One region of the Janthinobacterium sp. GW822-FHT07A03 genome, then DNA from elsewhere that is predicted to be linked to it. Evidence: predicted binding sites of a transcription regulator. Region 1 holds the regulator's gene; each other region holds the start of a gene.

The links. The regulator FNR, encoded in region 1, switches genes on or off when oxygen is low (the NO sensors DNR and NnrR bind a similar motif). The targets are predictions, from matches to a motif close to TTGATNNNNATCAA.
Region 2: AC1RJW_RS19455 (universal stress protein) is a predicted target of FNR. The motif match lies at 1,588-1,601, and genes of this name have one in related genera.
Region 3: AC1RJW_RS10625 (KamA family radical SAM protein) is a predicted target of FNR. The motif match lies at 2,730-2,743, and genes of this name have one in related genera.

The regions. Positions count from the first base shown of each region.
Region 1 is NZ_JBXAKW010000002.1:67,946-73,282, reverse strand. It holds gene AC1RJW_RS06335 (response regulator) at 1-2,430, opposite strand, end outside; gene fnr (fumarate/nitrate reduction transcriptional regulator Fnr) at 2,670-3,428, shown strand; gene AC1RJW_RS06325 (FixH family protein) at 3,432-3,956, opposite strand; gene ccoG (cytochrome c oxidase accessory protein CcoG) at 4,011-5,337, opposite strand, start outside.
Region 2 is NZ_JBXAKW010000006.1:426,313-431,649, reverse strand. It holds gene AC1RJW_RS19460 (hypothetical protein) at 171-542, opposite strand; gene AC1RJW_RS19455 (universal stress protein) at 743-1,531, opposite strand; gene AC1RJW_RS19450 (pyridoxamine 5'-phosphate oxidase family protein) at 1,632-2,102, opposite strand; gene AC1RJW_RS19445 (hypothetical protein) at 2,385-2,960, shown strand; gene AC1RJW_RS19440 (MFS transporter) at 3,649-4,812, opposite strand; gene vioE (violacein biosynthesis enzyme VioE) at 4,903-5,337, opposite strand, start outside.
Region 3 is NZ_JBXAKW010000003.1:232,489-237,825, forward strand. It holds gene AC1RJW_RS10620 (MFS transporter) at 1-1,223, opposite strand, end outside; gene AC1RJW_RS10625 (KamA family radical SAM protein) at 1,226-2,590, opposite strand; gene AC1RJW_RS10630 (cache domain-containing protein) at 2,873-3,331, shown strand; gene AC1RJW_RS10635 (methyl-accepting chemotaxis protein) at 3,400-5,097, shown strand; gene AC1RJW_RS10640 (DNA-3-methyladenine glycosylase) at 5,094-5,337, opposite strand, start outside.

The sequences.
Region 1 (5,337 bases):
CCGTTCCACGGCTTGCAAGCCGTCGCCCACCACGTCCAGGGTGGCGCCCATGTGTTCGAGGATGCCGCGCGCCACGGCCTGGTTCAAATGGTTGTCTTCCACCAGCAGGAAATGCACGCCGGCCAGTTCCGTGCCCAGCGGCTGGTGCAGGATGCGCTGCTCGCCGCCGTCGTTCTTGGTAATCAGCGCCTGGTGCAGGGCGTCGAACAGGCTCGAGCCCGTAATCGGCTTCATCAGCACGACGTCGGCCTCGGCCGCGCTGGAAATTTCTTCCAAGTGGTTGCGGGCGAAGGCGTTGACCATCACCACGATGGGCTGGCGCTGGCCGCTGGCCGCCTGGCGGATGGCCTTGGCCGTGGCCAGGCCGTCCATCACGGGCATGTGCCAGTCGGCCAGCACCACGTCGTATGGCTGCTGCTGCGCCAGGCGTTCGCGGTACAGTTCGATGGCGGCAAAGCCGGAGTCCACTTCGTCGGCCAGCCAGCCCCACGCCTCGATCAGCTTGACGATCAGTTCGCGCGTGGTGCGGTTATCGTCGGCCACCAGCAGGCGCAGCTGGCCCAGGGTGGGCGTGCGCCGCGTTTCGGCCGGCTGCGCCAGCATCTCGAAGGGCACGCTGAACCAGAAGCGGCTGCCCTTGCCTTCGCTGCTGGCGACGGCGATGTCGCCGCCCATCATGTGGATCAGCTGCTTGCTGATGGCCAGGCCCAGGCCCGTGCCGCCGAAGCGCCGCGTGATGCTCTGGTCACCCTGCGAAAACGCGGCAAACAGCTGCTGTTGCTGCAGTTCCGTCATGCCGATGCCCGTATCGCGCACTTCGAAGCGCAGCCAGGCGCGCCCGTTCTCTTTCTCGGCCAGGCTGACGGCCACCACCACTTCGCCGCTCTCGGTAAACTTGATGGCGTTGCCGGCCAGGTTGACGAGAATCTGCTGCAGGCGCTGGGCGTCGCCCACGAGGCGGCGCGGCACGTCGGGCTCGACGGCAATCGCCAGTTCCAGCTCCTTTTCGCCCGCATTCATCGTCATCGTCGTGGCCAGCGTGTTCATGACCTCGTCGAGGTCGAATTCGACGGGCGACAATTCCATGCGGCGCGCCTCGATCTTCGAATAGTCGAGCACGTCGTTGAGGATGCCCAGCAGCGACTGGCCCGCCACGCGCACCATGGTCAGGTACTTGCGCTGTTCCGTATCGAGCTTGGTATTGCCCAGCAGATACACCATGCCCAGCACGGCATTGAGGGGCGTGCGGATTTCATGGCTCATGTTGGCCACGAAATCGCTCTTCGCGCGGTTGGCCGCCTCGGCCCGGTCGCGCTCCTGTTCCAGCTCCGCCGCGCGCGATTCGAGTTCCTGCTGCAGGCGGTCGCGCTCGCTCATCAGGCCGTTGAAGGCTTCCGTCAGCTCGCCGATCTCGTCGCGCTGCTGCACCGGCACGGGGGTGAAGCGGCTGCCGCTGGTGCGCAGCGCCTGCAGGGTGTCGCGCAGGCGCACCAGGGGCGAGAGCAGGCGCACGGTGACCCAGCCCAGAACGGCCGCGGCCAGCAGCGAGGCGAGGATGCTCCACAGCACCAGCCGGTACAGCACGCCGTCGAACGGTTCGAAGGCGTCGTCGAGGGGCAGCGAGGCGGCCAGCAGCCAGTTCACCGATTTCAGGCGCTTGAAGCTGTTGACGGCCGTGATGCCGCGGCTGTTGGTGCTGACCATGGTGCCTTCGCCATCGTCCTTCAGCAGCTGGGTGGTCGTCAGGTTGGCGTTCGGCAGGCGCGGCTGCAGCAAACGGCTGGTATCGGGGTGCAGCACATAGCGCGGCACGGCGCCGCGCGTGAGGATGAAGTAATAGCCGCTCTTGCCGATCTTTTCCGAGCGCAGGCGCCCCAGCAGGTTGTCCTTGTACAGGCGCAGCACGCCGATCACCACGCCGGCCACCTGGCCATCGGCGGCCAGCACGGGCGCCACCATCTGCACGATGGGCATGCCGCTCGATTTGCCCAGCATCGGCTCGGTGATCATGGGCTGGCGCGTGCGCAGCACGGTCTGGAAGTACTCGCGCTCGGCGACGTTGATGCCGGCGCGCCCCGTGACCAGCGGCATGTCGGCCACGACGGCGCCGTGCGCGTCGAGCACCAGCACGTCGTCGAACAGCACCAGCATCGAGCGGCGCGAATAGTATTCGCGCAATTGGGCGGGCTGGCCGATCAGTTCCGGCGGCTGCTGCCGGGCCGTCAGGGTGACGATCTGCAGCAGCATGCCCAGCTTGTCGTCGAGCTCGGCGGCGGTGCGGCTGATCAGCGACGACTGCTGGCTCAGCAGTACACGGGTGAAGTCGTCGCGCATGTGCTGCACCTGGATCATGGTGACCAGCGCGATCATGGCGATCGAGGTCAGGCTGGTGGCCAGCGCGACTTTTGCTTTGATGCCGAGAGGCTTCATGATTTCCTTTTCAGTACCGTGCGGCACAGGCGGCAGATAATGCTGTCAGGAATTTTCCTATCAATACATCAACTTGGCAAGCGGCGCCGCGCAAATTGCCCGCCCCGCATGGGCTTTTGACGATGTTGCCATATAATTAAAGGCTGGACGTCGTTTATTCGCCGAAATTGCGGTGAAATTGGCACACGGCAACCCTGTATGCAGTAAACTTGTTATTGCATTTTCTTAAAGGTACCGACATGACTGAAGCGCTACTCACTCCAACCTTGCCCACAGTGAACGTGGAAGCGTTGCGTGCGCGATGCTCGACCTGCAGCATGCATCAATTGTGCCTGCCGATGGGCCTCGATGTGGGCGACATGGACAGGCTGGACCAGATCATCGGCCGCCGCCGCAAGATCGTGCGCGGCGCCTCGTTGTTCCGCATCGGCGACTCGTTCCAGAACCTGTACGCGATCCGCCTGGGGCACTTCAAGACGTACCAGATCAATCCGGGCGGCGAAGAGCAGGTGACGGGCTTCCAGATGGCGGGTGAACTGCTGGGCATGGACGCCATCAGCGCCGACCGCCACCACTGTAATGCGGTGGCGCTGGAAGACAGCGAAGTGTGTGAAATCCCGTTTTCCAGCCTGGAACAATTGCTGGGTAATATGCCGACCCTGCTGCGCCATTTCCACCGTATGATGAGCCAGGAAATCACGCGCGAGCAAAGCGTGATGCTGTTGCTGGGCAATATGCAGGCGACGCAGCGCTTTGCCGCCTTCATCGTCAACCTGGCGTCGCGCTATGAAGCGCGCGGCTATTCGGGCAGCAATTTCCAGCTGCGCATGTCGCGCGAGGAAATCGGCAACTACCTGGGCCTGACCATCGAAAGCGTCAGCCGTTTATTGTCGAAATTCAAGAAGGAAGGCTGGCTGCGCGTCTCCAACCGCGAGATCGAGATCCTGCAGCCGGCAAAACTGAAGGCTATTACGGCCGGCACCGACGTCTGCAAGTAAAGCTTAGAGTTCTTCATCGGCGTGCAGCGCGATGCTGCGCTGCAGGGGCCAGGTCCAGATGCCGGACAGGCGCCACTCGCGTTTGTCGTTTTCCACCAGCACCTGCCAGCGGCTGCGCTCGAGCATCGGCAGCGCCACGGAAAAATTGCCGGCCGCATCGGGTTGCACCAGCAGCTTGATATCCTTTTCCGGCAGGGTCGCATGCGCCAGGTGCAACTGCAACGGCCCCTGGTACGCCTTGCCGAAGCTGTGCACGGAGCCGCTCAGGCGGGCTGCAGCCACGTCATACGACAGGGTGGTATCCATCGCCAGGTCGCTGGCGATCGTGTCGCGCTTCAAATCCTGGTTGATCGCCTTGCCCTGCTTGTAATAATCGCCCACCACCAGCGCATCGGGTTGCGTAAACGCAATATAGCCCATGAAACTGCCGACGACCACGGACAGGCCGGGACCGATCATCAGCAGCCATGGCCAGCGATGCTTGTACCACGGTGCAACGGGAGGTTGCAGTTTCAGACTGTCGGACATGGTATTTCTCCTGATTAATTGGCCAGTCCCCATGCGGGGACCGGCCTTCCTGCATTAGCGCGGCACGATGAAGACCGCGCTTTCACGCACGTGCAGCGACGGGTCGTCCAGCGAGTGCAATTCGATTGCAATCTTGTTCGACCCCTTCTCGCCGACCCCGTGCGGCACGCGCAGGCGGATCGGCCAGCCCAGCGTTTCCGTCGGCTGCAACGTCACTTCATTGCGCGTCAACAAGGTCAGGCCCGGCAGACCGGATACACTGATTTTGAAATGCTGGCTTTGCTCCGAGGTGTTCATGATCTGCAGGCGGTAGACGTTTTCGATCATGCCATCTTCCACTTCGCGTCCCATCGAACCGCGGTCGCGGATCACGTCCATTTTCAGCGGCGTGCGCAGGGCCAGCGAAGTACACACGGCGATGATGATCAGGGCCAGGATGGAAGTGTAGATCAGCACGCGCGGGCGCATGGCGCGCTGGCGGATCTGCTGCGAATTGAAGTTGTTTTCCATCGCATGGTCGGTACTGTAGCGTACCAGTCCCCGCGGCCGGTCGACCTTGTCCATCACGCTGTTGCAGGCATCGACGCAGGCGGCGCAGCCGATGCATTCATACTGCAGGCCGTTGCGGATATCGATGCCGGTCGGACACACCTGCACGCACAGGGTGCAGTCGATGCAGTCGCCCAGCTTGTCGTTGTTGCCGGCCTTCTTGCTCATGGCGCCGCGTGGTTCGCCGCGCTTGGCATCGTAGGTGATGATCAGGGTGTCCTGGTCGAACATGGCGCTCTGGAAGCGCGCGTAGGGGCACATGTATTTGCACACCTGCTCGCGCAGCCAGCCCGCGTTGCCGTAGGTTGCCAGACTGTAGAACAAGACCCAGAACCATTCCCAGGGACCGAAATTGAGGGTGGTCACTTCGCGCGCCAGTTCCTTGATCGGCGTGAAGTAGCCGACAAAGGTAAAGCCCGTCCACAGGGCGATGGCGCCCCATACCAGGTGCTTGGCCGTCTTCTTGAACGCCTTGCGCACGGAGGGGCCCTGCTTGTCGAGGGCCATGCGCGCGCTGCGCGTGCCCTCGATGCGGCGTTCGACCCACAGGAAGATTTCCGTGTATACCGTTTGCGGGCAAGAGAACCCGCACCACACCCGCCCGGCAATGGCCGTGACGAGGAACAATAAATAGGCACAGATGATCAGCAGGGCCGCCAGGTAGATGAAATCCTGGGGCCACAGCACGACGCCGAAAATGTAGAACTTGCGCGTGGTCAAATCGAACAGCAGGGCTTGCCTGCCATTCCAGGTCAACCACGGCAAGCCGTAGAACGCGAGCTGGGTAAGCCAGACGCATACCCATCGCCAGGTAGCGTAGCGTCCTTTGGCC
Region 2 (5,337 bases), on a different contig from region 1:
ATACCGCCTCGGCGCCAAGGGAAACTGCGCCGTGTACACGTTGTCCAATGTCGACTGGACGGACAGTATCGTGGGGCAACTGCGAGCAGGCGTTCATATTCTCGATAACCGCCGGGAGCCGCGCTGCAGGACCAGCGGGGAAGATCACGCGTGTTGGATTGGTTGCATGTCTAGGATACGGCAATTTTTTGCAACTCGTCAGAGTAGTCGGATACCGTTGCATTGGCACCTTCCAGTATGGAGTTTTGCATGTCAAGCATGATCTTGAACAAGTTTGACCGGTAAACATTGTTGGCCGAAACATGTGGTTTCAGATAGCCAAATCCCAATTCGTAACGGCGAGCCAGACTACAGTTTTGCATGCACAGCAGCATGGTGTCTATGTTGGCCTCCGACAATTCCTGAGCGTAGCGGATATTCAGACGAGATATCTCGGTACTACAGTCGAGCGTGTGCTGCGCTATCGCGTTGTAGCGATTCATCAGGGAATGCTTCGTGTCCTGGTGGAGTTGTTCCGGCGTGTTGGTGTTTACATCAGGCATAGTTTTCTCCAGATTGGTCTGTCGTGACATGAAAAAACGGTATCAAAGTAGTGAGGTGTCAACTGATTTAGTTTAGGGGGGCAAGTTGAAAATAGAAAAAGTACAAATGACATTTATCAAACGGCTGGGTAATTTCTATTGAGGAGGCCCGCTCATGTCGCATTGTTGGATAACGCAATCCGTGTCCGTTACCAGCAGCCCTAGTGAGACATCAGCACCGGCAGTGTCATCGACCGCAGCAGCGTGCGCGTGGCGCCGCCAAGCACTATTTCATTCCAGCGAGGATGGCCATAAGCGCCCATCACCAGAAGGTCGGCATGCAGCTTTTCCGTCAGTGATAGCAGGGCTTCACCCACTGACGTACCGATTGCGGCCGTGTGTGCCATGACCTGAACCTGAATGTCATGGCGCGCAAGAAATATCGCAATATCGGCACCAGGTTTTCCCGCATGGATGCTGGACTGTGGAGATGGATTGACCATGACTAAAGTGACGCGCTGGCTGTGGCGTAGCAGCGGCAGCGCATCGGCGACGGCGCGGGTGGCCGCCCGGCTGCCATCCCAGGCGACCAGCGCGTGCTGATCCAGATGCAGGTAGGTGCCCGTGCATGGCACAATCAGGACCGGCCTGCCGGAATGAAGGGCCACATGTTCAGGCAAATCCGGGGGCAGGCCGCTGTCGTCGTGGTCTGTGCTGCTTTGGCTCAGCACGAGCAAGTCTGCCTGCCGTGCCTGCAGTATCAGGTTCGTTTGGATATCATGGTCGCTCAAGCGCCGCTCGCAGGATACATCGAGAGATCGGGAATGGGTGTCAAAGCGCTCGAGTGCTCCTATTATGCGGCGGCTGGCCTCATACAGGTTCGACAGTGGCGCCGTTGCAGTACCGATCAGGTGGGCCTGCTGACTGCGGGCAATTATGCCTGCCAACACGGTACGTTCGTGAGCCTGAGGCGTTGCATCAACATGGACAACGATCGTTTTATAGTTCATGGCGGGCACCTGTTGGATGGATGAAGGCAGCCTAACAAATTCCGCGCGAAAAAATCATGATTTACATCATGTAGTTCCCCACAATTAATGACATCGTGGGTCAAGTGACTTCAAACAAATCGGTGTGGCCGAAACCCAGTTCATAGTTCAGTATGGAGATCACGCTGGGAGTGATGCGCACAAATACCAAGCCGGGCCACGGTGGCGCAGCGTTTGCATTGATGAGCTGTCGCAGTTGTGGGAAATGAAACAGCAACAGGTCGGCTACATGTGCCGTTTCGTCGGCCTCATGGACAAGGATGGCATTGCCTGCCATCGACAGGCCCCGGATATGATCCCAGTCCTGATAGGGTGGGGTAATGGTCAGAGAGACCTTGTCATGTTGGCGGATATTGTGCGCCTTTTGACTGCCCAGACCAATGCACGAATACAGGATCAGATCGTCATGCACATAATTAATCACTGTCGCTTGTGGATAGCCATCCGGGCGCAGGGTGGCCAATGTCAGATCGTGCGCGGCGTCCAGCAGATCCAGAATGCGCTGGTGGTGGGGTGGGTCCAGTGGCGTCATGGCTGCTCCCGGAAGCAATGCATATGCGGCGCCAGGCGCCAGACCTTTCATATTAGGAAAGTGCAGCATGCTTTGCAACTTGCCGGGCCGTGATTACCCAATTAAAAACTATTTCTGGAGGGACGGCAGAGTTAACTTCGGCAAGATGGGGCACGCTCGAGTGGACTTTGTACTGGTTATGTTGATGCTTATCAAATTCATCCACAGACGATCCTTTGCTTGACCGTTAAAGTGAACGGGTCGTGGCTGGCAAATGCTGCTCTTTCTTGTTTGAGGCGTGTCATGAACAAACGTATCCATGAACTGCAGGCCAGGATCAGACAGCTGGAACAGGAACTTGAGCAGGAGGTGAGGTTCCAGCGCAAGTCAGTCAACGGCGGATTGACGCCGTGCCGTCTTTTGCTGGCACGTACGGGATACGACCAGTGGCAGCGCCAGAGGACTGGGCTGATCCCCTACCTGAGGCAAGTGCAATGGCGCCGTATCGTGTTGCTTTCGATCGTCTATATGCCAGTCATTCCGTTGTTTTTGCTGGATCTGGCGGTCAGTCTCTACCAGCTTGCCTGTGCCCCCCTGTGTCGTATCCCCCGCGTGCGACGTTATGACTTTTTTGTGTATCACCGCAACGATCAGGCGTATTTGAATGTGCTGGAGATGCTCAATTGCCAGTACTACGCCTACGCCACTGGCTTACTCGCGTATGTGCGTGAAGTAGTGGTTCGTACCGAGCAGTACTGGTATACGATCAACCATCCGGCGAGTATCGCACTCATGCATGCCCGTTCCGGGCAGGGCATTGATTATGGCGATGTGGCTGCCTATCCCGGGGAACTGGATCCTGCTTGCCGACCTCGCTAAACGAGGGACGTGATGACCTGGAAAAAACGGTTGTCATTTGTGAGCCGGCGTTCATACTGCCGGTCTGATGTGGTCAATACTCCTCTTCGCATGTCCTGACCATGAGCATGGTATGAAAGTGGTGAAGACCAAGTTGTTAATGATGGTATTTTCGATGGTATCGAACAGCAATAGCTCAAAAAATCCAAGAAAAATCAGTAACTTGACTACCTCATTGACCATCGAGTGGGAATTATTGAGATCAAGCTCTGTTGAATTGTCACCGATGTTCAAGTCTGTGAGACTTTCTGAGCCGCACTAATTCTGGTGAGAAACATGAGCGGTCGATGTCTGAAATGGAAATGCTGAAAAATTGTTAAAATACCTCTGTTGTTTCACTTTTTTATCTTCATATGGTTGTGATACTTTCGGTGAAACTTGGGGCAAACTTGGGGCAATGGAAGATGGCGTCAGATCACTTTAGCGAAAAAGATACCGGAAGTTACCTGATTTTGCCCCTCGCTGTCGTAGGCTATTGTGATCTATGGTTACTTTGTTTCTAATTCGAAACTTGCACTTCCCACCAAGAATTCGCAAGACAATCAAGTACTTGTATCAAAGCCGACACATTACATTATGTGGTCGGCTTTTTTATTGCACGCAGATAACGCTAACGGACGGTTGGCAATGCCAACCGCGCCGCCAGCCGCTAATGTGACAGCACCGAATCGCGTGACCTGTGCCCGAGGTAGGGCAGCAAGCTGATGAGGCCAAGCACTGCCAGCGCGACACCGACCCACAGGGGGGAGCGCAGGCCGTAGCCGGCGGCGATGCCGAGGCCGCCGAGCCAGGAGCCGGCACCCAGGCCGATGTTGATGACGGAGGTGTGCACCGTGTTGACCAGCGATCCTGGGTGGGCGGTCTTCATCACGCGGGCGATGATGGCGGGATTCATCGACATGCCGACCAGGCCCATGACGACCAGCAAGGCGACGCTGATGGTTTTGTCGTGAGCAAAGACGGCGAACAGCGCCAGGCTGATGCTCAGGATGACCATGCCCCAGACCATGATGAGGATGGTATAGCGGTCTGCGTAACGGCCGACCACGCCGTTGCCCACCACGTTGGCGATGCCGTAGACACCCAGCAGCCAGGGGATAGCGGACGCTGGAAAGCCGGTAATTTCCGTCAGGATGGCCGCGAAATAGCTGAACGCCGCGAAAATCGCGCCGATGATGAGGCCGCTGCTGGCATACGCTGCCCACAGGTGGCGGTTGCGGAACTCCCCCAGTTCATTGCCGAGGCTGACGACTTCGGACGGCTTGGCGCGCGGCACCAGTACGGTGATGAGGGCCAGGCACAAGAGCGCCAGCAGCACCACCAGCCAGAAGCTGGCGCGCCATCCCAGGTGCTGGTCGATGAGCGTGGCGACCGGCACGCCCACCACGGAAGCGAGCATGAGGCCGCCGATCACGACGGCGGCGGCGCGTCCGCGCACGTTGGGGCTGACGATGTCGGCACAGATCGCCAGGGACAGGCCAAAACAGGTGGCGGCGGCCACGCCCGTGACCACCCGCGCGATGGCCAGGATGTCATAGCTGGTGGCGGACGCGGCGACGGATTGGGCCAGGACATAAAAGCCCAGCAGCCACAGCAGTCCCTGCTTGTTCGGCACGCGCAGCTTGAGCAGGACGATGGTGCTCAGCGGCCCGCCGATGACCATGCCCATGGCATAGAGCGAGATCAGATAGCCGATCCGTGTCACCGGTTCGTCCATGGCCAGGGCCAGCGACGGCATCATGCCCGCCACCATGAATTCGGAGGTGGTTAACGAAAAGATCGTCAACCCCAAAATGTAAACAACCAGCGGCATGGCAATATCCTTCGAGAGTAATGACTAAAGCACCTGCAAGCGTGGCGCGCGCGACTGCCGCATGCGGCCCTGGCGCGCGCCACGTGCTGGTCAGGTGTTGCAAGACGTAAAGACGCTGTCCGGAATGTCACCGACAAACAGGTTGGGAAAGTCGCGTACCGACGGGTGCTGCGGGTCGTTGCCCGTGACCATGCGCAGCAGGCGGTTGCCACCGGCCTCCAGGTAAAAGACCGAGGGCGGTTTGCCCGCTCGTTCCACTACCCAGGCGTCCGCCTCCCGGCCCAGCACGCTGTGGCTGCCGTCGTGACGGGCACCGCCGTCCTGCAGCACCGCTTGCGGCAGGAACAGGTCATGGAACGGTGTCACCTCATCGGCCAGCGCGGTGCCGTGCAGCTGCTCGCCAGTCGCCTTCGCCTGCCTCGTGTAGGCCACTTTCTGCTTGCGGCTTTGTTCACGCCTGGCGTCGCCGATTTCCGACATCCACAGCAGGTGTCCATGTTCCTTTTCCGGCCAGGGATTGAACAG
Region 3 (5,337 bases), on a different contig from region 1:
CGGTTGATGAAAAACATCGCAAGTCCCGGCAGTTGCAAGGCCGCCAGCACGCCAAACGCCACCTGATACGCCTGCGGCGGGTACTGCTGCTGGCTATTCAGGGGCCAGCAGCCGAGGATCAGGCCAAAACCCGCCTGCACCAGGAAGGCGCCCGTAAAAATGAGCAAATTCAAACAGGTGGCCGCCCTGCCCGTCAGGCTGGCGGGCATGCTTTGCGCGACGATCGCATACTCGAGACCCGTCACCGTGCCCAGCAAGGTAAACAGCACGGACAGCAAAGGCAGGCCGGGCACCACATTGCACGCCATCGCCACTTGCACGGCGACAAACAGGACGATGCCGGCGGCCGCCACTTGCATGGGTGCAATGCCACGCCGCCCTGCCCATTCCGTCAGCATGCCCATGCCGATGGCGCCGAAGATGACGGCTGCCATGCCCAGGTACAGCAAATACGCCACGTTGTCATCGGACAAGCCGCCCACGTCGGCCAGCCAGCGCCCCACCCACAAGCCCTGCACGCCAAAGAACACCGTGTGCGGCAGCAGGATCAGCGCAATGGTGCGGCGAAAGCCGGGATCGAGGTACACGCTCCAGACGCTGACCTTGCTCACCTTGTGCATGCCTGCGGCAGGCGCGGGCATGGCCGACGACAGCAGGCGGATCAACAAGCCGATGGCCAGCGCCGCCAGCGCCAGCCCCAGGAACACGCCGCGCCAGTCCGTGTAGTGCAGGGCCAGCTTGACGGGCATGGTGGCCGTGGCCGCGCCCAGGCCGCCCACGGCGATCAGGTAGCCATGCACGGAGGGCAGGCGCGACGGCGCGATGGCGCACGAGATCGCTTTCACGGCGGCCATGAAACAGCCGCCCAGCCCGGCGCCCATGATGGCGCGCGCCCACATCAGTTCGGCAAAGCTGTGGCCCCGGCTGAACAGCCACACGCCCAGGGCCGCCAGCGCCAGCAGCCACAGTTGCACCGTGCGGGGGCCGTAACGGTCGAGCGCCATGCCGACTGGCAATTGCACCAGCGCAAAGGCGAGAAAAAAGGCGCTGGTCAGCAGGCCCAGCTGGGCCGGCGTCAGGGCGATGGCGCCCAGCAATTCGGCCGTCAGCACGGCATTCACGCCGCGCAGCAGGCACGACAGGTAATGCCCGAGCGCGAACGGCAGGAACACCAGGCAAAACACGGCCACGCCGGAACGGGCAGGCGCACCGACGGCATGCATGCTCAGGCAGCCTGCGCCAGGCGGATGATTTTGTGCGGCAGCTGCGGCACAGGTTCATCCGTCTCGAAGAAGAATTTATCGTGGCCGAACGCGGGCTTCAAATCGTCCATCCACGTCGCTTCCGCATCGAACTTCGCATAAAACGGCCGGCGCACCCAGTCCGGGTTGCGCGCCTGCAAAAATTGCAGGGCAAACAGTTTTTCGCCATTGATGGTGACGATGCCGTCGATGACGACCTTGCCGGGGAAGGCGCTCATGGACGGCCCCCGTACCGTGCGCGACAGGCCCGACACCATCTGGTAGGCGGCTTGGAAAATCTCGTGCGCCTTCGCCAGGGGCAACTCGAAATAGCCGCGCGGCCCCGTGTCCCGTTCGACAAACATGTAATACGGAATCGCCCCCAGGCGCGTGCCCGTCTGCCACAGCTCGGCCCAGCTTGCCGGGTCTTCGTTGATATGGCGAATCAGCGGCCCCTGCATGCGCAAGGTGGCGCCCGTGGAAACGATGCGTTTCACGGCTTGCTGCGCGATATCCTGGCGCAACTCGACGGCATGGCTGTAATGGCCCATCACGGCCAGGTTCTTGCCCGCCTTGACGATGCGCTCGAACAGGCGCATCAAGTCATCCGCATCGCGGTCCGAGACAAAGCGCTGCGGCCAATACGCCACCGCCTTGGTGCCGATGCGAATGTTCTGGATGTGTTCCAGGCCTGGCGCCAGCAGCGGCTCCAGGTAGGAGGCCAGTTGCCGCGTGTTCATGATCATCGGATCGCCGCCCGTGATCAGCACGTCCGTCACTTCCGGATGCAGTTTCAGGTAGGCGGCCAGCTCGTTCGATTCGCGCGCATCGAACTTCATGTCGTCCATGCCGACGAACTGGGGCCAGCGGAAACAGAAAGTGCAATACGCGTGGCACGTCTGGCCGGCGCTGGGGAAAAACAGCACCGTCTGCGCATATTTATGCTGCAGGCCGCGCACGGGCGCATCGTTGACCCGCGGCACGTTATGCGTCATCTGCCCGGCCGGATGGGGATTCATTCCCAGGCGCAAGCCATGCACATAGGCATCGATGGCGGCCTTGTCCTGCTTGACCAGCACCAAGTCGCGCAGATGCGCGTACTGCTCGGGCGGCAGCATATCGCGGTGGGGAAACACGAGGCGGTAGATGGGGTCGTCAGGGATGTTGTTCCAGTCGATCAGCTGATCGAGCACATATTCATTGGTGCGAAACGGCAAGACGTGCGAGACCACTTGCACGGCTTCGCGCTGCTCTTCCGGCAGCCATTCCCACTGCCGCGCCTGTTGAATGGTTTGCCGCGTATACGGCTTGAACTTGGGTGAAAACGGCTCGGTAATGAGTGCGGACACGATCGGCTCCTTGCCTGTAAATAGCGATAACTTTCATGAAATCAGCCCATGTCGGCCAATTCCAGCCTCTTCCCCCACATGCCATGTCCATCTCGGCATGCTGTGAAAGTCATCATAGTTCTTGCTACCAGGAACCAAATTGCTACATATCAACAAGCCTCCCGATACGTTGCACGCTGCCTACAAGCAACACCTTAGTTTGTTCCATCGCAATTTGATGGCGCCGCCAGCGACGTAAATTACGACTTGGCAACACATCCCTCGATATCACAAGGAGCTTTCATGAAACGCTTATTCACGGGTAGCCTGCTGTGCCTGGCATTTGCCGGCGGCAGCGTCAGTGCCGCGGTCGAACCAACGGAAAAAGACGCCATCGCCATGGCCGAACGGGGTGCCGCCTTCATGAAGGCGCATGGCAAGGAAGAAATGATGAAGAAAATCACGGCGAAAGACCCGGACTTCGTGCAGGGCTCGCTGTATGTGGACATGCGCGACATCAAGACGGGCATCGTGCTGGCCCACCCCATCAATCCTTCCATCGTGGGCAAGGATTTGACGGATGTACCGGATGCGAATGGCAAGAAATATCGGCGTGAAATCATTGAGCTGGCGCAAAAACAGGGCAAGGGCTGGGTCGATTACCAGTACAAGAATCCCACCAGCGGCAAGATCGAACCGAAGACCACGTACATCCTGCGCGTCAACGATGTGGTGCTGGAAGCGGGTATCTACAAAAAATAAGGCAGGGGCGGCGCGCAGGAACGCCGCGCGCCGCCTGCGGTTTGAACAGCCATAGCCAGGAGTCAAGCATGCTCAATCAATTACGCATCGGACCAAAATTATTGCTGGCGCCCACCCTGGTCTTGCTGCTGCTGATACTCAGCTCGACCGGTGCCTGGTATGGCATGGTGCGGCAAAATGCCTCGCTGGAAAACATGGTGCTGGTGCGCATCGCGCATTTGAAGGCGGCCGCCGATGTCGTCGGCGAGGCCAAGCATGTGCATGGCAATATGTACCAGTTGCTGTCGTGGACGAATGGCAGCTTCGCCAAGGCCCGCCTCGATGCGCTGGAGCAACAGATCAAGGCGCGCCACGCGGCCATCGGCACCCAGCTGGCCACGCTGCGCTCCACGGCCACGGGTGCCGAGCGCACCCTGGTCGATGCGGCCATCACGGCCCTGGCCGGTTATCGCAAGGCCGTGCTGGAAACCATGGAAATGGCGCAGATGGACCAGTCGATCGCCACCAATTCCATGCTCAAGGCGGAAACGCAATTCGTCCAGTTCAATACGCAGCTGGCGCAACTGTCTGCCCTGGAAACAAAGCTCAGCAGCCAGGCCCATACGACGGCCAGCGCCGAGTTCCGCAGCCTGGGCTGGAGCCTGCTGCTGACCGTCCTGCTGTCGATCCTCGCCTCCATCGTGGTGACCATGCTGGTACGCCGCGCCATGCTGGTGGAAATCCGCGGCATTGCCGACGCCGTGCAAGACTTGGCGGCGGGCAAGCTGATGGCCGGCGCACCCAAGCAGGGCAATGACGAAATCGCCGCCACGTCGCGCGTGCTGGACCAGACCATCGCCCACCTGAACCAGACCTTGCGCACCATCATGGGCGCCGTGCAATCGATCGACACGGCCTCGCGTGAAATTGCCACCGGCAATCTGGATTTGTCGGCGCGCACGGAAATGCAAGCCAGTTCGCTGGAAGAAACGTCGAGCGCCATGGAAACCTTGACGGAAGCCGTCAACAACAATGCCGACAACGCCCAGCTGGCCTGCGACCTGGCGGGGCAAGCCTCCACCCTGGCCATGCAAGGGGGGGAGTCGATGCAGCAAGCGGTGGCGACGATGGCGACGATACGCGCCAATTCGCGCCAGATCGTGGATATTATCGGCGTGATCGACGGCATTTCCTTCCAGACCAATATCCTCGCGCTGAATGCGGCGGTGGAAGCGGCGCGCGCGGGCGAGCAAGGCCGCGGCTTTGCCGTGGTGGCGTCGGAAGTGCGTACCCTGGCGCAGCGCTCGGCGCAGGCGGCCAAGGAAATCAAGACCCTGATCGCCACCTCCGTCACCACCATCGATGGCGGCAGCGTGGCCGTGCAGCAAGCGGGCGACAGCATGGGCGCCATCGTGGCGTCGGTGCAGCAAGTCAACGAGATCATCCAGCGCGTGAAAGAGGCCAGCGCGGAGCAGGCCTCGGGCATCACGGAAGTCAACCATGCCGTGGCGCAAATGGATGGCGTCACCCAGCAAAACGCGGCCCTGGTGGAGCAGGCGGCGGCAGCGGCGGCCAGTTTGCAGGACCAGGCCGTCAAACTGTCGGCGGCGGTCAACGTCTTTACCCTGGATCAAGCGGCGCCGGCAACGCCCGCCAGCGCGGACGACGACGCCTTTCAAGACCCCGCCAGGATGCCCGCCCAGGAACGGCGCGCACTGCACAGCCCGCTACGCGGCATGCCCGGCATGCGTGGCGCGAAGGATGCGCCCCGGCGCCGGCGCGGCTAGCGAGGTAACTCAATGACAGGCGTGTGCATCGGTTTGCTCAGATAGCGCGAACCGGCCAGCACAAAGCGCCATGGCGTCTCCATCGCCCTGGAAATGCCGATGCGCGGCCCCGCCTGTACGGCAACCTCTTCCTCGCGCGCCAGCAGCATGAAGGGCGGCGCATCGAGCGCCAGGCGGTTCTGCCTATGCGTGACACCGAGCGCCTGGCACACCTTGCCCGGCCCCGAACACAGCAGCCGC